3 linked regions of the Metabacillus sp. B2-18 genome follow. Each later gene encodes a partner of the first gene's protein in a complex. Links are inferred from orthologs where the notes say so. Each region holds a gene or a part of one and is shown in the gene's direction. Other genes may lie near its edges.

What was found.
Region 2: pfkA (region 1) and pnp share a complex: the UniProt entries of both Bacillus subtilis proteins name them as parts of the possible RNA degradosome complex. The link is inferred for Metabacillus sp. B2-18 from one-to-one orthologs.
Region 3: pfkA (region 1) and rny share a complex: the UniProt entries of both Bacillus subtilis proteins name them as parts of the possible RNA degradosome complex. The link is inferred for Metabacillus sp. B2-18 from one-to-one orthologs.

What each region holds. Positions count from the first base shown.
Region 1 is NZ_CP088245.1:3,707,678-3,714,592, reverse strand. What follows is about bases 2,666-5,574. They hold pfkA (6-phosphofructokinase), read left to right. Parts: upstream 2,666-3,594; coding sequence 3,595-4,554; downstream 4,555-5,574. Other genes in these bases: pyk (pyruvate kinase), read left to right, coding at 4,704-5,574; accA (acetyl-CoA carboxylase carboxyl transferase subunit alpha), read left to right, coding at 2,666-3,314. Outside these bases: LPC09_RS18860 (NADP-dependent malic enzyme), read left to right, coding at 1-577; LPC09_RS18855 (FadR/GntR family transcriptional regulator), read left to right, coding at 594-1,220; accD (acetyl-CoA carboxylase, carboxyltransferase subunit beta), read left to right, coding at 1,468-2,343; more of accA, read left to right, coding at 2,337-2,665; more of pyk, read left to right, coding at 5,575-6,464; LPC09_RS18830 (FxsA family protein), read left to right, coding at 6,585-6,915. UniProt on the Bacillus subtilis protein: Catalyzes the phosphorylation of D-fructose 6-phosphate to fructose 1,6-bisphosphate by ATP, the first committing step of glycolysis.
Region 2 is NZ_CP088245.1:1,975,655-1,982,637, forward strand. What follows is about bases 2,584-5,560. They hold pnp (polyribonucleotide nucleotidyltransferase), read left to right. Parts: upstream 2,584-3,000; coding sequence 3,001-5,121; downstream 5,122-5,560. Other genes in these bases: rpsO (30S ribosomal protein S15), read left to right, coding at 2,584-2,845; LPC09_RS09935 (polysaccharide deacetylase family protein), read left to right, coding at 5,254-5,560. In the rest of the region: LPC09_RS09905 (DUF503 domain-containing protein), read left to right, coding at 1-20; 30S ribosome-binding factor RbfA, read left to right, coding at 38-394; tRNA pseudouridine(55) synthase TruB, read left to right, coding at 517-1,437; ribF (bifunctional riboflavin kinase/FAD synthetase), read left to right, coding at 1,505-2,452; more of rpsO, read left to right, coding at 2,576-2,583; more of LPC09_RS09935, read left to right, coding at 5,561-6,234; LPC09_RS09940 (M16 family metallopeptidase), read left to right, coding at 6,265-6,983. UniProt on the Bacillus subtilis protein: Involved in mRNA degradation. Catalyzes the phosphorolysis of single-stranded polyribonucleotides processively in the 3'- to 5'-direction. Necessary for competence development in Bacillus subtilis.
Region 3 is NZ_CP088245.1:2,008,857-2,015,846, forward strand. The notes cover bases 1,681-4,664. They hold rny (ribonuclease Y), read left to right. Parts: upstream 1,681-2,383; coding sequence 2,384-3,946; downstream 3,947-4,664. Other genes in these bases: recA (recombinase RecA), read left to right, coding at 1,681-1,891; LPC09_RS10075 (TIGR00282 family metallophosphoesterase), read left to right, coding at 4,077-4,664. Also shown: LPC09_RS10060 (competence/damage-inducible protein A), read left to right, coding at 1-549; more of recA, read left to right, coding at 851-1,680; more of LPC09_RS10075, read left to right, coding at 4,665-4,871; stage V sporulation protein SpoVS, read left to right, coding at 5,182-5,442; LPC09_RS10085 (dipeptidase), read left to right, coding at 5,584-6,507; LPC09_RS10090 (2-oxoacid:acceptor oxidoreductase subunit alpha), read left to right, coding at 6,707-6,990. UniProt on the Bacillus subtilis protein: Endoribonuclease that initiates mRNA decay. Initiates the decay of all SAM-dependent riboswitches, such as yitJ riboswitch. Involved in processing of the gapA operon mRNA, it cleaves between cggR and gapA.

The sequences.
Region 1 (6,915 bases):
TGCAATCTTTGAAAATCGTTCACACGGTATGAATAACGTGAAATCTGAGGTAGCTAAATATACAAATAGAGATCAGCTGGAAGGTAGTTTGGCCGATGTTATTAAAGGTGCCGATGTATTTATTGGAGTTTCGGTTGAAGGGGCCTTGTCTAAAGAAATGGTTCAATCAATGAATGAGAACCCAATTATTTTTGCTATGGCTAACCCTGTTCCAGAAATTATGCCAAATGAGGCTAAAGAAGCTGGGGCGATGGTTATTGGAACAGGCCGATCTGATTTTCCAAACCAAGTAAACAATGTATTGGCCTTCCCAGGGATTTTTAGAGGTGCGTTAGATGTACGTGCTACACATATTAATGAGAAAATGAAAATTGCGGCAGTTGAGGCAATCGCAGCACTTGTTTCTGAAAAGGATTTAAGTTCAGATTATGTGATTCCGGCACCATTTGATCCAAGAGTGGCACCAGCTGTTGCTTCAGCAGTAGCTAAGGCAGCAATGGAAACCGGTGTGGCAAGAATAAAAGTCGATCCGGAGGAAGTTGCTGAGAAAACGAGGCAATTAGCCATCATTGATTAAAGTGAGTGATTCTTCTTTGACAACTCCGCATTCAAAAGTTTATATTGAAATCCTTCGCCATATTCGCGCAATTATTGCAGAAAAACAGCTTTCTTATGGAGATAAAATTCCTTCAGAAAGAGAGCTGGCTGAGAATTTAAAAGTTGGAAGATCTTCTGTTCGTGAAGCGTTAAGAGCCCTTGAATTATTAGGGATGATTGAAACGAGAAGAGGCGAAGGAACTTTTTTAAAGGATTTTAGAGAACATAATTTAATTGAACTGCTGGGTACCTTTATTCTTGATGATACAAAAGCAATAAAGGATGTTATTAAAATGAACGAGCTATTAGAAAAAAATGCCCTGCAGCTAATCTTACAAAGTGACATAAATGAACAATTAGAAGAATTATCTAGTAAAGTTCAGGATACAGAGATAACAAGATTTGAATTAATGACTGAGCTTGTTAAATTAGCAAACAATTTTCTCTTATATCGAATTTGGAATGTTTTAAATGAATATGTCAGCTTTGTATATAAAGGTGATCAATCGCATAGTTCTTCAAAAAAACATTTAGCCATGTTGCTTGATGCTTTAATAAAAAAGGATCATTTAGAAGTGTTTATTCAATATGAAGCGGTATCCCTTAAAGAAAATGTCGAATAGATATTGACAACTTTCTACAACATGTTTGTCCAGCAATCGTTACAGTTAATATAACTGACACTTTTTTAGAAAATAGTTTCTTAAAGTGAATACTAGATTATGTAATCATTATCTGATTTAAATAGAAGCAGCTTTAATAAAGGCTATGTTTAAGCGCGTTGTTATTTTTGGCTATAAATGGATATGAGCTAAATAGGAAATCTTCGGCCAATTATAACAGTGCCTTTGAAAAAGGGGAGGTACCGTTTTGTTAAAAGATTTATTTACTAAGCCAAAACCAAAGAAAAAGAAATATGCCTCAATTCCTTCTGAGCAAGCTAAGCAAGATGTTCCGGAAGGGATTGTCATAAAATGCCCGAATTGTAAAAAAATCATGTATACGAAAGAACTTAATAAAAATCTAAAAGTTTGTATGAATTGTGGATATCATCATCAAATGAACGCTAGAGAGCGAATTGAGAGTTTATTTGATGAAAATAGCTTCCTTGAATATGATCAAAACATGATATCTGAAAATCCTCTAAACTTCCCTGATTATGAGGAAAAACTTGAAAAAGATCGTCAAAAAACTAAACAAAATGAAGCTGTAGTAACAGGAGAAGGTCTGATAAACGGCTTTAGAACAGCTGTGGCTATCATGGACGCTAGTTTTAGAATGGGAAGTATGGGTTCTGTTGTAGGAGAAAAAATTACCCGAGCAATAGAAAATGCGAATGAAAAAGGATTACCGATTATTATTTTTACTGCTTCCGGCGGGGCTAGGATGCAAGAGGGTGTTTTAAGTCTTATGCAAATGGCTAAAACAAGTTCTGCCCTTAAGCTTTTTAGTGATAATGGTGGGTTGATCATTTCTGTTATGACACATCCAACAACTGGAGGAGTTTCGGCAAGCTTTGCATCACTAGGTGACTATAATTTTGCTGAGCCAGGTGCTTTAATTGGGTTTGCTGGTAGAAGAATTATTGAACAAACGATTAGAGAAGAGCTTCCTGAAGACTTCCAAACAGCAGAATTTTTACTGAAGCACGGGCAATTAGACAATGTTATTAATCGCCAAGAATTAAAGGAAACTCTTGGGAGCATACTTGATATTCATCAAACAGGAGGTGAAATAACATGGTAGGTGAAATGGAGTTTGAAAAGCCAGTTACCGAGCTTAGAGCTAAAATTAAAGAACTGAAAGATTTTACTGCTCAATCTGATGTTGATTTATCATCTGAAATTGAAAAATTAGAAGCAAGATTAGAAAAGCTTGAAAATGAAATTTATACAAATATAAAGCCTTGGGATCGAGTTCAAATTGCAAGGCATCCTAGTCGCCCTACAACTCTAGATTATATCGAACAAATTTTTACTAATTTCTTAGAATGTCATGGTGACCGATATTATGGTGATGATGATGCCATTGTTAGTGGTATAGCTAAGTTCAGAGATGTACCAGTAACTGTAATTGGTCACCAGCGTGGTAAAGATACAAAAGAAAATATTCGAAGAAATTTTGGTATGCCACATCCTGAAGGCTATCGTAAAGCATTACGGTTGATGAAACAAGCAGATAAATTCAATCGTCCGATTATATGTTTTATAGATACAAAAGGAGCTTATCCAGGAAAAGCAGCTGAAGAAAGAGGACAAAGTGAAGCAATTGCTAAAAACTTGTTCGAAATGGCTGGTTTATCTGTACCAGTTATTTGTATCGTTATTGGAGAAGGTGGTAGTGGTGGAGCACTAGCATTAGGTGTAGGAAATTATATTCATATGCTGGAGAACTCTACCTACTCTGTTATTTCTCCTGAAGGTGCAGCAGCATTACTTTGGAAAGACTCAGGATTAGCAAAGAAAGCTGCAGAAACAATGAAAATAACTGCCCCAGATTTAAAGCAACTTGGTGTTGTTGATGAAATTATCACAGAAGTAAAAGGTGGAGCACATAAGGATGTAGCTCAGCAAGCAATCAATATTACTGAGGTAATCGCAAGCTCTTTAAAAACTCTCTCAAGTATGACAGGGGAAGAATTAATTCAGCATCGTTATGAAAAATATAAAAGAATAGGTCAAGTATCGTTTGCAAACGATCTACTTGGGGTAAAATAGAAAAACGTGTGGCCGACCGGTCCACGTTTTCTTTTGCGGATGTGAAAGAAAAAACAATTCATTCTATTTTATTTACAGATTATACTTTTTTGGCAAAGTAGGACAATAATTTTGCAAAATTACATAATTCATTAAACACAGCAGATAATTTATTGTATAATGAAAAAGGCTCATAAAAAGGTTATTCGACAAAAGTTGACTCTTTGTTGTATTGACATTATAATCATGTTATTTTGGAAGTAATTTAGTATTGCTACTTATCTATAGTGGGGTGAAAGTTTTGAAAAAAATTGGCGTCTTAACCAGTGGTGGAGATTCCCCTGGTATGAATGCTGCTGTTAGGGCAGTTGTACGTAAAGCGATCTATCATGATGTAGAGGTTTATGGAATCTACCATGGATATACAGGTTTAATTGAAGGAAGAATAGAAAAATTAGAACTTGGCTCTGTAGGAGATATTATTCACCGCGGAGGTACGAAATTATATTCTGCTAGATGTCCTGAATTTAAAACAATAGAAGGTCAGAAAAAAGGGATTGAACAGTTAAAGAAACATGGGATTGAAGGCCTAGTTGTTATTGGGGGAGATGGTTCTTACATGGGAGCGAAAAAACTAACTGAACATGGTTTTCCATGTGTAGGTGTTCCTGGAACTATTGATAATGACATCCCTGGTACAGATTTTACTATTGGATTTGATACAGCACTTAATACAGTTATAGATGCAATTGATAAAATTCGTGATACAGCTACATCACACGAACGTACATATGTTATTGAAGTAATGGGAAGACATGCTGGTGATATTGCTCTTTGGTCTGGTTTGGCTGGAGGAGCTGAAACAATCTTAATACCGGAAGCTGACTATGACATGGACAATGTTGTTGCCCGCTTAAAACGTGGTCATGAGAGAGGAAAGAAGCATAGTATTATTGTAGTTGCAGAAGGTGTAGGCAGTGGAGTTGAATTTGCTAAGCAAATTGAAGAAGCTACTTCATTTGAGACACGTGTTTCTGTACTAGGTCATGTTCAGCGTGGCGGTTCTCCAACTGCTTTTGATCGTGTATTAGCGAGTAGACTTGGCGCGTATGCTGTTGAATTATTATTAGAAGGAAAAGGTGGACGTTGTGTTGGTATACAAAAGAACGAACTTGTTCACCATGATATTCTTGAAATACTAGATCAACCACATACGATTGATGATAATATGTACCGATTATCTAAAGAATTATCTATATAAATACTAGTTGGTATCGTTACCATATTATTTTACAAAGCTGCAAAGAAAAAATAAAACAATAGAACCATACAAAAATGGGTAAAGGAAGAAACGAATCTAACATGGGATAAGTGAAACCTTTACCCTTCTAAATGGTAGGAGGAAACGAAATGCGCAAAACGAAAATTGTATGTACAATTGGTCCTGCGAGTGAATCAATTGATAAATTATCAGAATTAATGCAGGCTGGAATGAATGTAGCCCGTTTGAATTTTTCACACGGTGATTTTGATGAGCATGGTGCAAGAATTAAAAATATTAGAGAGGCTTCTGCCAAACTAAACAAAACTGTAGCTATTCTTCTAGATACTAAAGGCCCTGAAATTCGCACAAACACAATGGAAAATGGTGCTATTGAGCTTGAGGCAGGAAAAGAAATTATTGTGTCAATGACAGAAGTAGTTGGTACAACAGAAAAGTTCTCTGTTACATATGAAGGACTTATTGATGATGTACATATTGGGTCAACAATTTTACTAGATGATGGTCTAATTGAGTTGGAAGTAATCGGTCTTGACCAATCAAAAGGTGAGATTAAAACATTAATTAAAAATACTGGTACATTAAAAAATAAAAAAGGTGTTAACGTACCAGGAGTTAGTGTGAAACTTCCAGGTATTACTGAAAAAGATGCTAAAGATATTGTTTTTGGTATTGAACAGGATGTTGACTTTATAGCTGCTTCTTTCGTTCGTCGTGCTTCAGACGTACTAGAAATTCGCGAGCTGCTTGAAGAGCATAATGCAGGCCATATTCAAATTATCCCTAAAATTGAGAATCAAGAAGGTGTAGATAACATCGATGAGATTCTTGAAGTGTCAGACGGTTTAATGGTTGCTCGTGGAGATTTGGGTGTTGAGATTCCTGCAGAGGAAGTTCCATTAGTTCAAAAAGAATTAATTCGTAAATGTAATGCTCTAGGAAAGCCTGTTATTACAGCTACTCAAATGCTTGATAGTATGCAACGTAACCCAAGACCGACTAGAGCGGAAGCAAGTGACGTAGCCAATGCTATTTTTGACGGTACGGATGCGATTATGCTTTCTGGTGAGACTGCTGCCGGTACTTATCCAGTGGAAGCGGTTAAAACAATGCACAATATTGCTTCAAGAGCAGAGCAAGCTTTAGATTATAAGCAAATTTTATCGAAGCGCAGTGCTCAGGTTGGCACAACAATCACAGATGCGATTGGCCAATCTACAGCTTATACAGCTCTAAATTTAGGTGTATCAGCAATTGTTACTCCAACTGAAAGTGGACACACTGCAAGAATGATTTCAAAATATCGTCCTAAAGCACCAATTATTGCTGTAACAGTTTCTGATTCATATTCTCGTAAGTTAGCTTTAGTATGGGGTGTTTACCCAAGAAGTGGAAATCACTCAACAACAACAGATGAAATGCTAGATCGTTCTGTATTAGAAGCAATTAATAGCGGACTTGTAACACATGGTGATCTTATTGTGATTACAGCGGGTGTACCTGTTGGTGAAGCAGGCACAACAAACCTTATGAAAGTCCATGTTATTGGAGATGTTATTGCAAAGGGACAAGGCATCGGACGTAAATCAGCTTTTGGTAAGGTTGTAGTGGCAAGCACTGCAAAGGATGCACAAGAAAAAATGACACAAGGTGCTATTCTTGTTGCACAAGGAACTGACCGTGATATGATGGATGCTCTTGAGAAAGCATCTGCTCTTGTAACAGAAGAAGGTGGCTTAACAAGTCATGCTGCTGTTGTGGGATTAAGTCTTGGTATTCCTGTTATTGTAGGTGTAGAAAACGCAACAACATTGTTAAAAGATGGTCAAGATATTACAGTAGACGCTGTTCGAGGAGTTATTTACCAAGGACATGCGAGTGTACTATAATTGTCATTAAGAGGAAGGGAGTAATCCCTTCTTTTTTTTGCATCTTTGGAATAGAATAGAGAGAGTATAGAGATTTAAAAAAGGACATCGTTTTATTAGTAGAGTTTAAGAGGTGAATACATGCGATTATTGATGTTTCTCATTATTGTTATACCTGCTCTAGAAATCGGAATTCTAATATTATCGGGAAATACAATTGGCCCCATTCCAACTGTATTACTTATTATTTTAACGGGTGTTGTAGGAGCTTGGCTTGCAAAGAAACAAGGATTGGAAACGTTAAGAAAAGCTCAGCAAGAAATGCAATTTGGACAAATTCCTGGAATGGCCATTATTGACGGGCTTTGTATCTTGATTGGTGGAGTTTTGTTATTAACTCCTGGGTTTATAACAGATACAGTAGGGTTTTTATTGTTATTTCCATATAGCAGAAATAAGTTTAAACCGATTT
Region 2 (6,983 bases), 1.7 Mb from region 1 along the record:
CAACGTTTGAATGGTTTTAAGTGAAGAGGTGATTGACATGAGCTTAAGAGCAAACCGTGTCGGAGAACAAATGAAAAAAGAATTAGGCGATATTATCGGTCGCAAAATAAAAGACCCGCGTATTGGCTTTGTTACTGTAACTGATGTAAGTGTTTCTGGAGACCTTCAGATTGCAAAGGTGTTCATTTCCGTACTAGGAGATGAGGAACAAAGACAAAATACTCTTAAAGGCTTAGCGAAAGCAAAAGGTTTTATTAGGTCTGAAATTGGACAACGAATTCGTCTTAGAAAAACACCGGAGATTCAATTTGAGTTTGATGAGTCAATTGACTACGGTAATCGTATTGAAACTCTTCTTCATGAGTTAAATGTTGAAAATAAAGAGGAGGATTAACTCCTTTTCAGGGATAGGCGCCTCGTCTATCCCTTTTATTTTTAAGAGATACTAACATATTTCTTATTCAAAATTATCTAACCGTTTGCACAAAACTGATTAAATGAAAGAGGAGGAACAACATGGAAGGTGTTCTTTTACTAAATAAGCCTGCTGGTATGACATCTCATGATTGTGTCGCAAGAATGCGAAGGCTGGCAAAAACAAGGAAAGTCGGTCATACAGGCACGTTAGATCCAGATGTAACTGGCGTACTCCCTATATGTCTTGGTAGGGCAACTAAGATCGTAGAATATTTAACAGCTGCTTCAAAAACGTATGAAGCTGAGGTAACAATTGGTTTTTCTACAACAACTGAGGATGCATCTGGTGAAATTGTTAAAGAGCAAAGTGTACAATCACCTATTTCAGAGGAAAAAGTTAAGCTTGTATTGAATTCAATGGTTGGTACAATTGAGCAAGTTCCTCCAATGTATTCTGCTATTAAAGTTAACGGGAAAAAACTTTATGAGTATGCAAGAGCTGGTATAGAGATTGAAAGGCCGGCAAGGACCATTACAATAAATGAGCTTGTGCTTTTAGGTGATGTTCATAATGAAGACAATCTCACAAAGTTCCGGTTCCGTGTTACTTGTTCTAAAGGTACTTATGTCCGAACATTGGCGGTAATGATAGGTGAAAAATTAGACTATCCGGCACATATGTCACATTTAATCAGAACAAAATCCGGAAATTTTAGAATTGAAGATTGTTTAACATTTGAAGAAATAGAAAGTGCGATTGAAAACAATGCGTTACAGAGCAAATTACTGCCTATAGGTAAAGCACTATATGATTTGCCGAAACTGAAAATCCATGATACTCTAGCAGAGAAAGTGAAAAATGGTGCAGTGTTAGAATTACCGTCGCAATTTAAGGACATTGAAGTGGGTGCTCCAATTGTTGTCTATGATGATGACGACCGCTGTCTAGCTATCTATGCAAAGCATCCCACTAAAACAGATCTGATGAAACCAACAAAGGTACTGCTAAATGAAGCGTAAGTTGTATGATGAAGTACCTTATCCAAAATAAATCATACAGCAAAAAGTGAAAATAGGTGAAGCTACCGTGAAAATAATAAGATTGTCTCAACCACATAATTTAAATCAACTTGATTTTCCTGAAATGGTCATGGCTTTAGGCTATTTTGACGGAGTACATAAAGGTCATCAAAAGGTAATAACAAAAGCGAAAGAAATAGCAAAACAAACAGGAATGAAAAGTGCAGTAATGACCTTTCATCCACACCCGCTTGTTGTTCTTCGTAAGAAGGAAGATATTGATTATATTACTCCCTTAGAAGAGAAAATAAATTTAATTCAAGAGCTTGAGGTAGATTTATTGTTTGTAGTTGAATTTACTAAGGAATTTGCCGCTTTATTACCACAAGAATTTGTGGATGATTATATTATTAAGTTAAATGTTAAGCATGTTGTAGCAGGTTTTGATTTTACATATGGACATTTGGGCAAAGGAACAATGGAAACAATCCCATTCCATTCAAGAGAGCAGTTTTTACATACAACTGTGGAAAAAATAACGGATCATGATCGCAAGGTTAGTTCGACTCTGATTCGGGAGGTAATCAGGAGTGGTGATGTTGAGTATGCACAGACACTTTTAGGTAGACCTCACTCTGTTGTTGGTGTAGTTGTTCATGGTGATAAACGTGGACGAACGATTGGTTTTCCAACTGCTAATGTTGAAGTTGAAGAGCACTATCTTATACCTCCAACTGGTGTTTATGCTGTTTCAATAGAAATTGATTCAGTTGTCTTTGATGGTGTTTGTAATATTGGTTATAAACCAACTTTTAACAACGAAAAATCTCCAAAACCTAGTATTGAAGTCCATATATTTGACTTTAATAGAGAAATTTATGGTCAAAAAGTCTCAGTTTCCTGGTTTAAACGTATAAGAAGTGAGAAAAAATTCCATAATGTTGATGAGCTCATTGAACAAATTTCTAAAGACAAGGCTGCTGCCGAACAATTCTTTCATAAAAAGATGGTATAAGCCTTGCATTCTTTATGAAAAAATAGTATTCTAATTGATGTAGTTTAAAACCATTGCTTGGCAGATCGATTCACCAACGTTTGCTCGGTAATTGGGGTTTGTAAAAATAAGGAGGTGAAAAGGATGGCTATCACACAAGAACGTAAAAATGAACTAATTGCTCAATATAAAACACATGAGTCAGATACTGGATCTCCAGAGGTTCAAATTGCTATCCTTACTGAGGACATCAATAATCTTAACGATCACTTACGTGTTCACAAAAAAGACCACCATTCACGTCGCGGTCTTTTAAAAATGGTAGGTAAACGTCGTAACTTACTAACTTACCTACGTAATAAAGACGTAACTCGTTATCGTGAGTTAATCAACAAGCTTGGTTTACGTCGATAATTACTAGAAAAAGCGGGATTTTTCCCGCTTTTTTAGTGTATTTAAAATTGATTCCTATAAAAAATCTTTACATATAAAAACTACATTGATATGTTGAATTTAATTGGTTCATACTATTACATAACGTGACTAAATAGAGAAGGAGTTTTACATATATGGGACAAGATAAACAAACGTTCTCCATAGATTGGGCAGGTCGAAACCTTACTGTTGAAATTGGCCAGCTTGCAAAACAAGCAAACGGGTCTGTAATGATTCGTTATGGCGATACGGCAGTTTTAAGTACTGCCACCGCTTCAAAAGATCCAAAGCCTTTAGATTTTTTTCCGTTAACAGTTAATTACGAGGAGCGTTTATATGCTGTAGGGAAAATCCCAGGAGGATTTATCAAGAGAGAAGGAAGACCAAGTGAAAAAGCTATATTAGCCAGCCGATTAATTGACCGTCCAATTAGACCTTTATTTGCTGATGGTTTTAGAAATGAAGTTCAGGTTATTAGTATTGTGATGAGTGTTGATCAAAATTGTTCTTCTGAAATGGCTGCAATGTTTGGATCTTCATTAGCACTTTGTGTATCTGATATTCCTTTTGAGGGACCGATTGCAGGTGTAACTGTTGGAAGAATCAATAATGAATTTGTTATTAACCCAACAGTTGAACAAGCAGAACAAAGTGATATTCATTTAGTAGTAGCTGGTACAAAAGATGCGATTAATATGGTTGAAGCTGGTGCTGATGAAGTTCCAGAAGAAACAATGTTAGAAGCTATTATGTTTGGACATGAAGAAATAAAACGTTTAATTTCTTTCCAAGAGGAAGTAGCTGCAGCTGTTGGAAAAGAAAAAATGGAAATTGAACTATTTGATCTTGATGCAGACCTTGAAAAAGAAATTCGAGAGTTTGCAGAGGGTGACTTATTACAAGCTATTCAGGTTCAAGAGAAACATGCTCGTGAAGATGCAATCAGCGCTGTGAAAAACAAAGTTGTTGAGAAATATGTGGAACAAGAAGCTGATGAGAGCACCATTAAGATGGTTAAACAAATCTTATCAAAACTTGTTAAGGCGGAAGTACGTCGATTAATTACAGAAGAAAAAGTAAGACCTGATGGACGTGGTGTTGATGAAATTCGCCCACTGTCTTCTGAAGTTGGGTTATTACCTAGAACACATGGTTCAGGGTTGTTTACACGTGGACAAACTCAAGCATTAAGTATATGTACACTTGGAGCGCTTGGGGATGTTCAAATTCTTGATGGACTTGGTATCGAGGAATCCAAACGCTTTATGCACCATTACAACTTCCCGCAATTTAGCGTTGGTGAAACTGGACCTATGAGAGGACCAGGACGACGTGAAATTGGACATGGTGCGTTAGGTGAAAGAGCATTAGAACCAATTATTCCATCTGAGAAAGATTTTCCATATACAGTTCGCTTAGTATCAGAAGTTCTTGAATCAAATGGTTCTACTTCACAAGCAAGTATTTGTGCAAGTACTTTAGCAATGATGGACGCTGGTGTACCTATTAAAGCTCCTGTTGCCGGAATTGCAATGGGACTTGTAAAATCAGGAGAACACTATACAGTTTTAACAGACATCCAAGGTATGGAAGATGCTCTTGGTGATATGGACTTTAAAGTAGCTGGTACTGATAAAGGTGTAACGGCTTTACAAATGGATATTAAAATAGAAGGCTTATCAAGAGAAATACTTGAAGAAGCACTACAACAAGCGAAAAAGGGTCGTATGGAAATATTAAAATCAATGCTTGCTACCATTTCTACTCCAAAAGGTGAGCTTTCTCAATATGCACCTAAAATCTTAACAATGAAGATTAATCCAGATAAAATTAGAGATGTTATTGGTCCAAGTGGAAAGCAAATTAATAAAATTATTGAAGAAACTGGAGTAAAGATTGATATCGAACAAGATGGTACTGTCTTCATTTCATCAGTAAATGATGAGATGAACCAAAAAGCAAAGAAAATTATTGAAGATCTCGTACGAGAAGTTGTTGTTGGACAACTATATCTTGGTAAAGTAAAACGAATTGAAAAATTCGGAGCATTTGTAGAAATTTTTGCAGGTAAAGATGGTTTAGTTCACATATCAGAGCTTGCAGAGGAACGTGTTGGAAAAGTTGAAGACGTTGTGTCAATTGGTGACGAGCTACTAGTTAAGGTAACTGAAATTGATAAACAAGGTCGTGTTAATTTATCTAGAAAAGCAGTATTGAAAGAACAAAAAGAAAATCAACCAGAACAGCAAGGTTGATTCTATAAAGGAGGCCAGGGTATCCGGTCTTCTTTTTCGATTTAAAAGATCAAAGATGTTACTATAGTATTCCGTTTTTTGTTCTACCTTGTCCCCTTTTTACATATTTTTTAGTGAAAAGGGGGATATTGAATGCAAAGGAAAATGATTCATATCGTAGGATTTGCCTTAATCTTAATTGTTAGCATCGGATTTTTACAAAATCCATTTACATCTTCATATGTTGATCAAATAAAGCATGCTAGTGTAACAGTGTCTAAACATCAAGACGAATTATATGAAGAAATAGCAGCAAAAGCACCGGAATACAATATTCCTGCTCAAAATGCGGAAGTACATAAAGTATGGAAGGCAACGCCTGGATATAATGGTTTAGAGGTGGATATAGATCAGTCTTACAAGAAGATGAAAGCAAAGGGGACCTTTGATGAAAGCCTTCTTGTATACCGACAAGTCAAGCCTTCTGTTCATTTAGAGGATTTACCTGCTGAGCCAATTTATCGTGGACATCCCGATAAACCGATGGTGTCTTTCATTATTAACGTAGCATGGGGAAATGAGTACATACCTGATATGCTTGAGACTCTTAATAAGTACCATGTAAAGGCCACCTTTTTTCTTGAAGGAAGGTGGGTAAAAGAAAATCCGGATATGGCAATGATGATAGTAGATGCAGGCCATGAAATCGGAAATCATTCCTATTCACATCCAGATATGAGTCAATTATCCAGCGGTAATATAAGAGAACAACTTTCGAAGACAAACGAAGTGATAAAATCAGTAACTGATATTACTCCAACTTGGTTTGCTCCCCCAAGTGGTAGCTTTAAAAATGAGGTCGTAAAAATTGCGAATGATATGAGCATGAAAACAGTTATGTGGAGCGTAGACACGATCGATTGGCAGCGCCCAGAGCCACATGTGTTAGTTTCAAGAGTAATGAGTAAAGTTCATAATGGAGCACTTATTTTAATGCATCCTACTTCCTCTACATCTGAGAGCCTTGAAACGTTAATTTTATCCATTAAACAAAAAGGTTATTCCTTCGGATCTGTATCAATGCTTGTAAATGAGGAAAGGTTATCAACAAAAGATGTAGATGAGGATAATTAGGAAGAATGGCAACATGAAGGAGGAACTTTTTTGATCAAAAAATATACTTGTCAAAATGGAGTAAGAATTGTATTGGAAAATATCCCGACGGTTCGATCAGTTGCAATCGGTGTATGGATTGGAACAGGCTCCCGTAATGAAGATCCAAAAATAAACGGAGTTTCCCATTTTTTAGAGCACATGTTTTTTAAAGGAACAAAAACAAGATCAGCTCGTGAAATTGCTGAGTCATTTGATAGCATTGGTGGTCAAGTTAATGCTTTTACTTCTAAAGAATATACTTGTTATTATGCAAAAGTTCTTGATGACCATGCTAACTATGCGCTTGATGTGTTATCAGACATGTTTTTCAACTCAACATTTGATGAGGAAGAATTGAAAAAAGAAAAGAATGTTGTTTATGAAGAAATTAAAATGTACGATGATACACCTGATGATATTGTACATGATATTTTAAGTAAAGCTACTTATGGTAATCATCCTCTAGGTTACCCTATTTTAGGAACTGAAGAAACTCTTGCATCTTTTAACGGTGATACATTAAGAGAGTATATGAACAATCACTATACTCCTGAAAATGTTGTTGTTTCTGTTGCAGGAAATGTATCTGAAGGTTTTATTAAAGAAGTTGAGAAATTCTTCGGTTCTTATGAAACAAATGCTCAAAAACACCAAATCGGAAAACCGACGTTCATGGATCAGAAATTAGCCAAGCAAAAGGATACGGAACAAGCACATCTTTGTTTAGG
Region 3 (6,990 bases), 1.7 Mb from region 1 along the record:
CAAAAACTCCTTGATGAGACAGAGAAAAGAATTAATGACCGTGTAGGTGAGTTTTTCTATGGTTATGAACAGACAACCCTTGTTCATGAATTAAATAAACTATTGATGGAAAAAGGGAAAACAATTTCTGCAGCTGAAAGTTTAACAGGTGGAATGTTTTCAGAGTACATAACATCTTTAGATGGTGCTTCCCAAATTTTTAAAGGTAGTATTGTTTCTTATACAAATGAAGTGAAAGAGCAAATTTTGAAGGTGCAAAAACGTACCCTTGAACAATTTGGCGCAGTTAGCGAGGAATGTGCAAGGGAAATGGCTGAGCAAATCCGAAAGCTCTCTAAAAGTGATATAGGCATTAGCTTTACAGGTGCTGCAGGACCACAACCACATGAGGGACAACCTGTAGGGACAGTTTTTATTGCTATTTCTATGGGCGATCAGAATTCCAATGTTTTTAAACTGAATCTAGCTGGATCTAGAAAGGGAATTCGTGTTCGCTCGGTAAAGTATGGATGTCATTATTTAGTCAAACTATTAAACGAAATTGAATGATATAATGAAGTCTGTTAAGCCCAAATCTATTATTAGACTTTTGCTTAGCAGTCTTTTTTTCTATGAAGAAAATTAGTCTGTTTTTGCTGTAAAAATCAACAAACGATTCGAAAATAAGTAAAAATTAAAAATAGAACTCCCTTACTATCTGAAATTTACTTTTTCTTTATATAAAAAAGTAGATATATAGTGACTTTAAAAACATTAAAATAAAATAATCGAATAAATGTTCGCTTTTCACTTGGCAAACAAGATAAAAAGGGGTATATTTATTATAGATGAACTTTAAGGAGGAAATTTTGTGAGTGATCGTCAAGCTGCCTTAGATATGGCGTTAAAACAAATAGAGAAGCAATTCGGTAAAGGATCTATTATGAAATTAGGAGAGCAAACTGATCGAAAGGTATCAACTGTTTCAAGTGGTTCATTAGCACTTGATACTGCGTTAGGTATAGGTGGGTATCCTCGTGGTAGAATCATAGAAATCTATGGTCCTGAAAGCTCTGGTAAAACAACTGTAGCACTACATGCCATCGCTGAGGTTCAACAGCAAGGTGGTCAAGCAGCATTTATTGATGCTGAACACGCACTTGACCCTGTATATGCACAAAAACTTGGTGTAAACATCGATGAATTACTACTTTCACAACCTGATACAGGTGAACAAGCACTAGAAATTGCTGAAGCTCTTGTACGAAGTGGTGCAGTTGATATTTTAATTATTGACTCAGTTGCAGCGTTAGTACCTAAAGCTGAAATTGAAGGTGAGATGGGTGATTCACATGTTGGTCTTCAAGCAAGACTGATGTCTCAAGCATTACGTAAATTATCAGGTGCTATAAATAAATCTAAAACAATTGCTATTTTCATTAACCAAATTCGTGAAAAAGTAGGCGTGATGTTCGGAAACCCTGAGACAACTCCTGGTGGTCGTGCTTTAAAATTCTATTCTTCTGTTCGTTTAGAAGTTCGCCGTGCTGAAACACTTAAACAAGGTAATGATATGGTCGGAAATAAAACAAAAATTAAAGTAGTTAAAAATAAGGTGGCACCTCCTTTCAAAGTAGCAGAAGTTGATATTATGTACGGTGAGGGAATTTCAAAAGAAGGCGAAATCATCGATATGGGTTCGGATTTGGATATTGTTCAAAAGAGCGGTTCTTGGTATTCATATAATGAAGAACGTTTAGGTCAAGGTCGAGAAAATGCCAAACAATTCCTAAAGGAAAACCCTGAAATACGTTTAGAAATACAGGGTCAAATTCGAAAACATTATGGTCTAGACGAAGAAGTTACTGTACCAGATGAAAGTCAAGAAGAGCTTAACTTATTAGGGGAATAATCATTTAATTTTAAGGGGCGTTTTGCCCCTTTTTTATTTTTATTAGAAAAAATAATGTGATATTTGTTTAAATACATATGAATTAAAGAATTTTATTAGTAAGAAAAACGATAAATAACGATAAATAATATTGCATAAAATATTGTGACATAATTCTACAAAAATCATCCTTTTTCGCTAGTTATCACAAAGGTCATGGAAATAAGATTGAACAAAATGCTTAGAAACATTATAATGACAGGCTTGACAAGAAAAATTCACAGATTTACAATTGAGATGTATATTTTACAATTTTGTAGAATGATGATTGAAGCATTTTGAAAGCCGAAAATGTTGGTACTTGAAAAAGTCTTATGTCAAATAGTTTAAAGACGCAAGGTTCAACATGAAAACAAAGCTTTGTGCTGTATGTTGACAACTTATAATTGAACAATGTACATGCCGACACTTTAATCTAGAAAAAACAAGTTCATAGCAAGAGGAGGTGTAATAATGGACGTAGTATCAATAATCATCTCCATTTTGCTTGGCCTAATCGTCGGTGCAGTTGTTGGCTATTTTGTTCGTAAATCTATTGCCGAAGCAAAAATTGCTGGTGCTAATAACGCAGCGGAGCAAATTCTTGAAGAAGCAAAGCGTGATGCTGAGGCTACTAAAAAGGAAGCGCTTCTTGAAGCAAAAGATGAAATTCATAAGCTCCGCACAGATGCAGAACAGGAAGTTCGTGAGAGAAGAAACGAGCTTCAAAAACAAGAAAATCGCTTATTACAAAAAGAAGAGAATCTGGATCGTAAGGATGAGTCTTTAGATAAACGTGAAGCGATGCTAGAGAGAAAAGAAGGTTCTCTTAATGAAAGACAACAGCATATTGAAGAGATGGAAAGCAAAGTGGACGAGGTTGTGCGTAAACAGCAAACAGAGCTTGAGCGCATATCTAGCCTTACAAGAGATGAAGCAAGAGGAATTATTCTTGAAAAGGTAGAAAATGAACTCACACATGATATCGCTGTAATGATCAAAGAAAGCGAAAATCGTGCTAAAGAAGAAGCTGACAAGAAAGCGAAAGAAATCCTGTCACTTGCTATTCAACGATGTGCAGCAGATCATGTAGCTGAAACTACTGTTTCTGTTGTTAATCTTCCAAATGATGAAATGAAAGGTCGTATTATTGGACGTGAGGGGCGTAATATTCGTACGTTAGAAACATTAACGGGGATAGACCTTATCATTGATGATACACCTGAGGCAGTGATCCTGTCAGGCTTTGATCCAATTCGACGTGAAACAGCAAGAATTGCATTAGACAAGCTTGTTCAAGATGGTCGTATTCACCCAGCGCGTATTGAAGAGATGGTTGAGAAATCTCGTCGTGAAGTGGATGAATATATTCGTGAAATTGGAGAACAAACAACGTTCGAAGTTGGAGTTCATGGGCTTCATCCTGACTTGATTAAGATTCTTGGTCGATTGAAATTTAGAACTAGTTACGGTCAAAATGTTTTGAAGCACTCTATGGAAGTTGCGTTCTTATCAGGATTAATGGCTGCTGAGCTTGGAGAAGATGAATTATTGGCAAAACGAGCAGGCTTACTTCATGATATTGGAAAAGCTATTGACCATGAAGTTGAAGGTAGTCATGTGGAAATTGGTGTAGAACTTGCGACAAAGTATAAAGAGCATCCTGTTGTAATTAACAGCATTGCATCACACCATGGTGATACAGAACCTACATCGATTATTGCGGTTATTGTGGCAGCTGCTGATGCATTATCTGCAGCAAGACCAGGAGCACGTAGTGAAACACTAGAAAATTATATTCGTCGACTAGAAAAGCTTGAAGAAATATCTGAATCTTACGAAGGTGTTGAGAAATCATTTGCCATCCAGGCTGGCCGTGAGGTACGTATTATGGTTAAACCTGATAGTATTGATGACTTACAAGCACATCGCTTAGCAAGAGATATTCGAAAACGAATTGAAGAAGAGCTCGATTATCCGGGTCATATTAAAGTTACTGTGATTCGTGAAACAAGAGCTGTTGAATACGCAAAATAAAGTGGTGCAGAAATGCGCCACTTTATTTTTGCTCAATTTTGTGTAACACTAAATCTAAGAACAACGGTTACTATGTGTTGAGTTCAACAAAAATAGTTCAAACATGTTAAATGATAGAAAGGAAATACATATGAAAATTTTATTTATAGGTGATGTGTTTGGTTCACCTGGTAGAGAAATGATTAAAGAGTACCTACCTAAACTGAAAACAAAATATCAGCCACATGCTATTATTATTAATGGAGAAAATGCCGCACATGGGAGAGGGATTACAGAAAAGATGTATCAGCAGTTTATTCAAGCTGGTGCCCATGTCATTACAATGGGAAATCACACTTGGGATAATCGAGAAATTTTTGAATTTATCGATAAAGCACCTAATATGATTCGCCCTGCGAACTTTCCAGAAAATAATCCAGGAAAAGGCATGATATTTGTAACTATTGCAGGAAGAGAGATAGCTGTAATCAATTTGCAAGGGCGTGCATTTTTGCCACCTTCGGACTGTCCATTTAAAAAGGCTGATGAGCTGATTGAGCAAGCCAAAAAGCGTACATCTCTTATTTTTGTCGATTTTCATGCAGAAGCAACTAGTGAGAAACAGGCAATGGGCTGGTATTTAGACGGTCGTGCATCGGTTGTTGTTGGGACGCATACGCATGTTCAAACAGCTGATGATAGAATTTTAGACAAAGGAACAGCATATATTACAGATGTTGGTATGACGGGGCCTTATGATGGCATATTAGGGGTAGATAGAGAAATGATTTTAAAACGATTTCTTACAGGTCTACCTGTTCGTCATGATGTGGCTAATGGTAGAACCCAATTAAGTGGCATTATAGTTGATATTAACGATAAAACGGGCAAGGCTTCAAAAATTGAAAGAATCCTTATTAATGATGATCATATGTTTTTTGAATAGTTAAGAATATAAATGATTGAAAAAAAGAGCGGGAGACAGTGGGTAACTTGAAGACCTATTGTCTTTAAAGAATCCAGCATTGATTGGACGAGTCTTCAAAATAACATAATGTACCATAACATTTAGAATTTTTCGAAATAATGTGCGAACAAGCAGGAATATTTTCCAACTCTAGTGAATATAGTATCAATGGATATATAACTAACACTGTTTAAAAGGGAATTTAGGGGAGTTCCTTTTAAACAAGATATGCCAATGATTGTTCTAATGAACACTCAAGGATTCATTGAAAATGAAGGGGGAACTAGAAATGGAAATATTAAAGGTTTCAGCAAAGTCAAATCCTAATTCAGTCGCTGGTGCATTAGCTGGAGTATTAAGAGAAAGAGGTGCAGCTGAAATTCAAGCAATTGGTGCTGGTGCTCTTAATCAAGCAGTGAAAGCTGTAGCAATCGCTAGAGGCTTTGTTGCACCAAGTGGTGTTGATTTAATATGTATACCTGCTTTTACGGATATTCAAATAGACGGAGAAGAACGTACAGCTATTAAACTCATTGTGGAGCCAAGATAAGCTACATTAATGATGGAAGAGTTGCAGAAAGGATAGGGGTTTGACTCAATAGGAGTCAAGCCCTGTTTTTTTGTTTATATTTTAAGCTTTATTCTATTAATATAATGAAATAGTCCAACGTATGAAAGGAGAAGATAGTTCATGGCACTATTTGACGCGCATTGCGACATGTTATTTAAATTATGGGAGGACCCAACTATAAATGTTTATGAAGATGAGAGATTACATGTTTCTATCTCAAAGTTAAAGCAAATGGAAAAACCGATACAATGTTTTGCTATTTTTGTACCTGAGAGCGTTCCATTTGTTCATAAATTAGATGCTGCTCAGCAACAGATAAACATCTTTTATCAAAAGGTTTTAAACGAGTTTAACGATGTTAAATTGATTAAAACAAAATCGGATATTGATGATTTAAAACAGGGTGAAATCGGGGCTGTTTTAACTTTAGAAGGCTGTGATGCAGTCGGTGACCGTCTTGAAAATCTTGAATTGTTGTATGAACTTGGAATTCGTTCAGTTGGCTTAACGTGGAATTATGCAAATCTTGTGGCAGATGGAGCACAAGAAACAAGGAATGCTGGAATAACGAATTTTGGTAAGGATGTTATTACATTTTTAAATAAGAAAAGGTTGTGGACAGATTTATCTCATACAAGTGAAAGAAGCTTTTGGGAAGGATTAGACTTAGCTGAGTATCCTATCGCTTCACACTCTAATACTCATCATCTTTGTACACATGTAAGAAATTTAAAGGACGAGCAAATTGTTGCACTTTTTAGGAAAAACGGAATGATGGGTATAACATTTGTTCCCTTTTTTACGACAAATTATGAACAACCAACGATCAAGGATTTATTAAAGCATATAGATCATTTATGCTCGTTAGGGGGAGAAAATCATATTGGTTTTGGATCTGACTTTGATGGAATAGATCAAACAATAGTAGGACTTGAAAATTACTTGTGTTATGAACCTTTTATCAATGAACTTCAACGTAATTATCCAGAATCTCTAGTTGAAAAATTTATCTATCAAAATTTTATAAACCATATTTCATATTAATATAAATCAGCTTCTTTAATTCGGTAAAGTTTTAAGTAAAGTCTTGTATTTTTTTCTTGTAAGGTCTAAAATTGAATACGTTTAGTATTAATTCCAATAATTTCACTAGAGTTTAGAAATTTCTATAAAACTGAACATCATTGAAATATGAAAAAGATAGAAAAATAAACCATATTCTTTAAATGAGGGGTGTAGAAACATGATTAGTCAACTTTCATGGAAAGTTGGGGGACAGCAAGGAGAAGGAATTGAAAGTACAGGTGAAGTATTCTCTATTGCATTAAACCGACTAGGGTATTATTTATATGGCTATCGTCATTTTTCTTCTCGAATTAAAGGTGGCCACACCAATAATAAAATTCGTGTAAGTACAACAAAAGTTCAATCAATTTCGGATGATCTTGATATTTTAGTAGCTTTTGACCAAGAAACAATTGATGTAAACTTCCACGAACTTCGTGCGGGTGGAATTGTGCTTGCAGA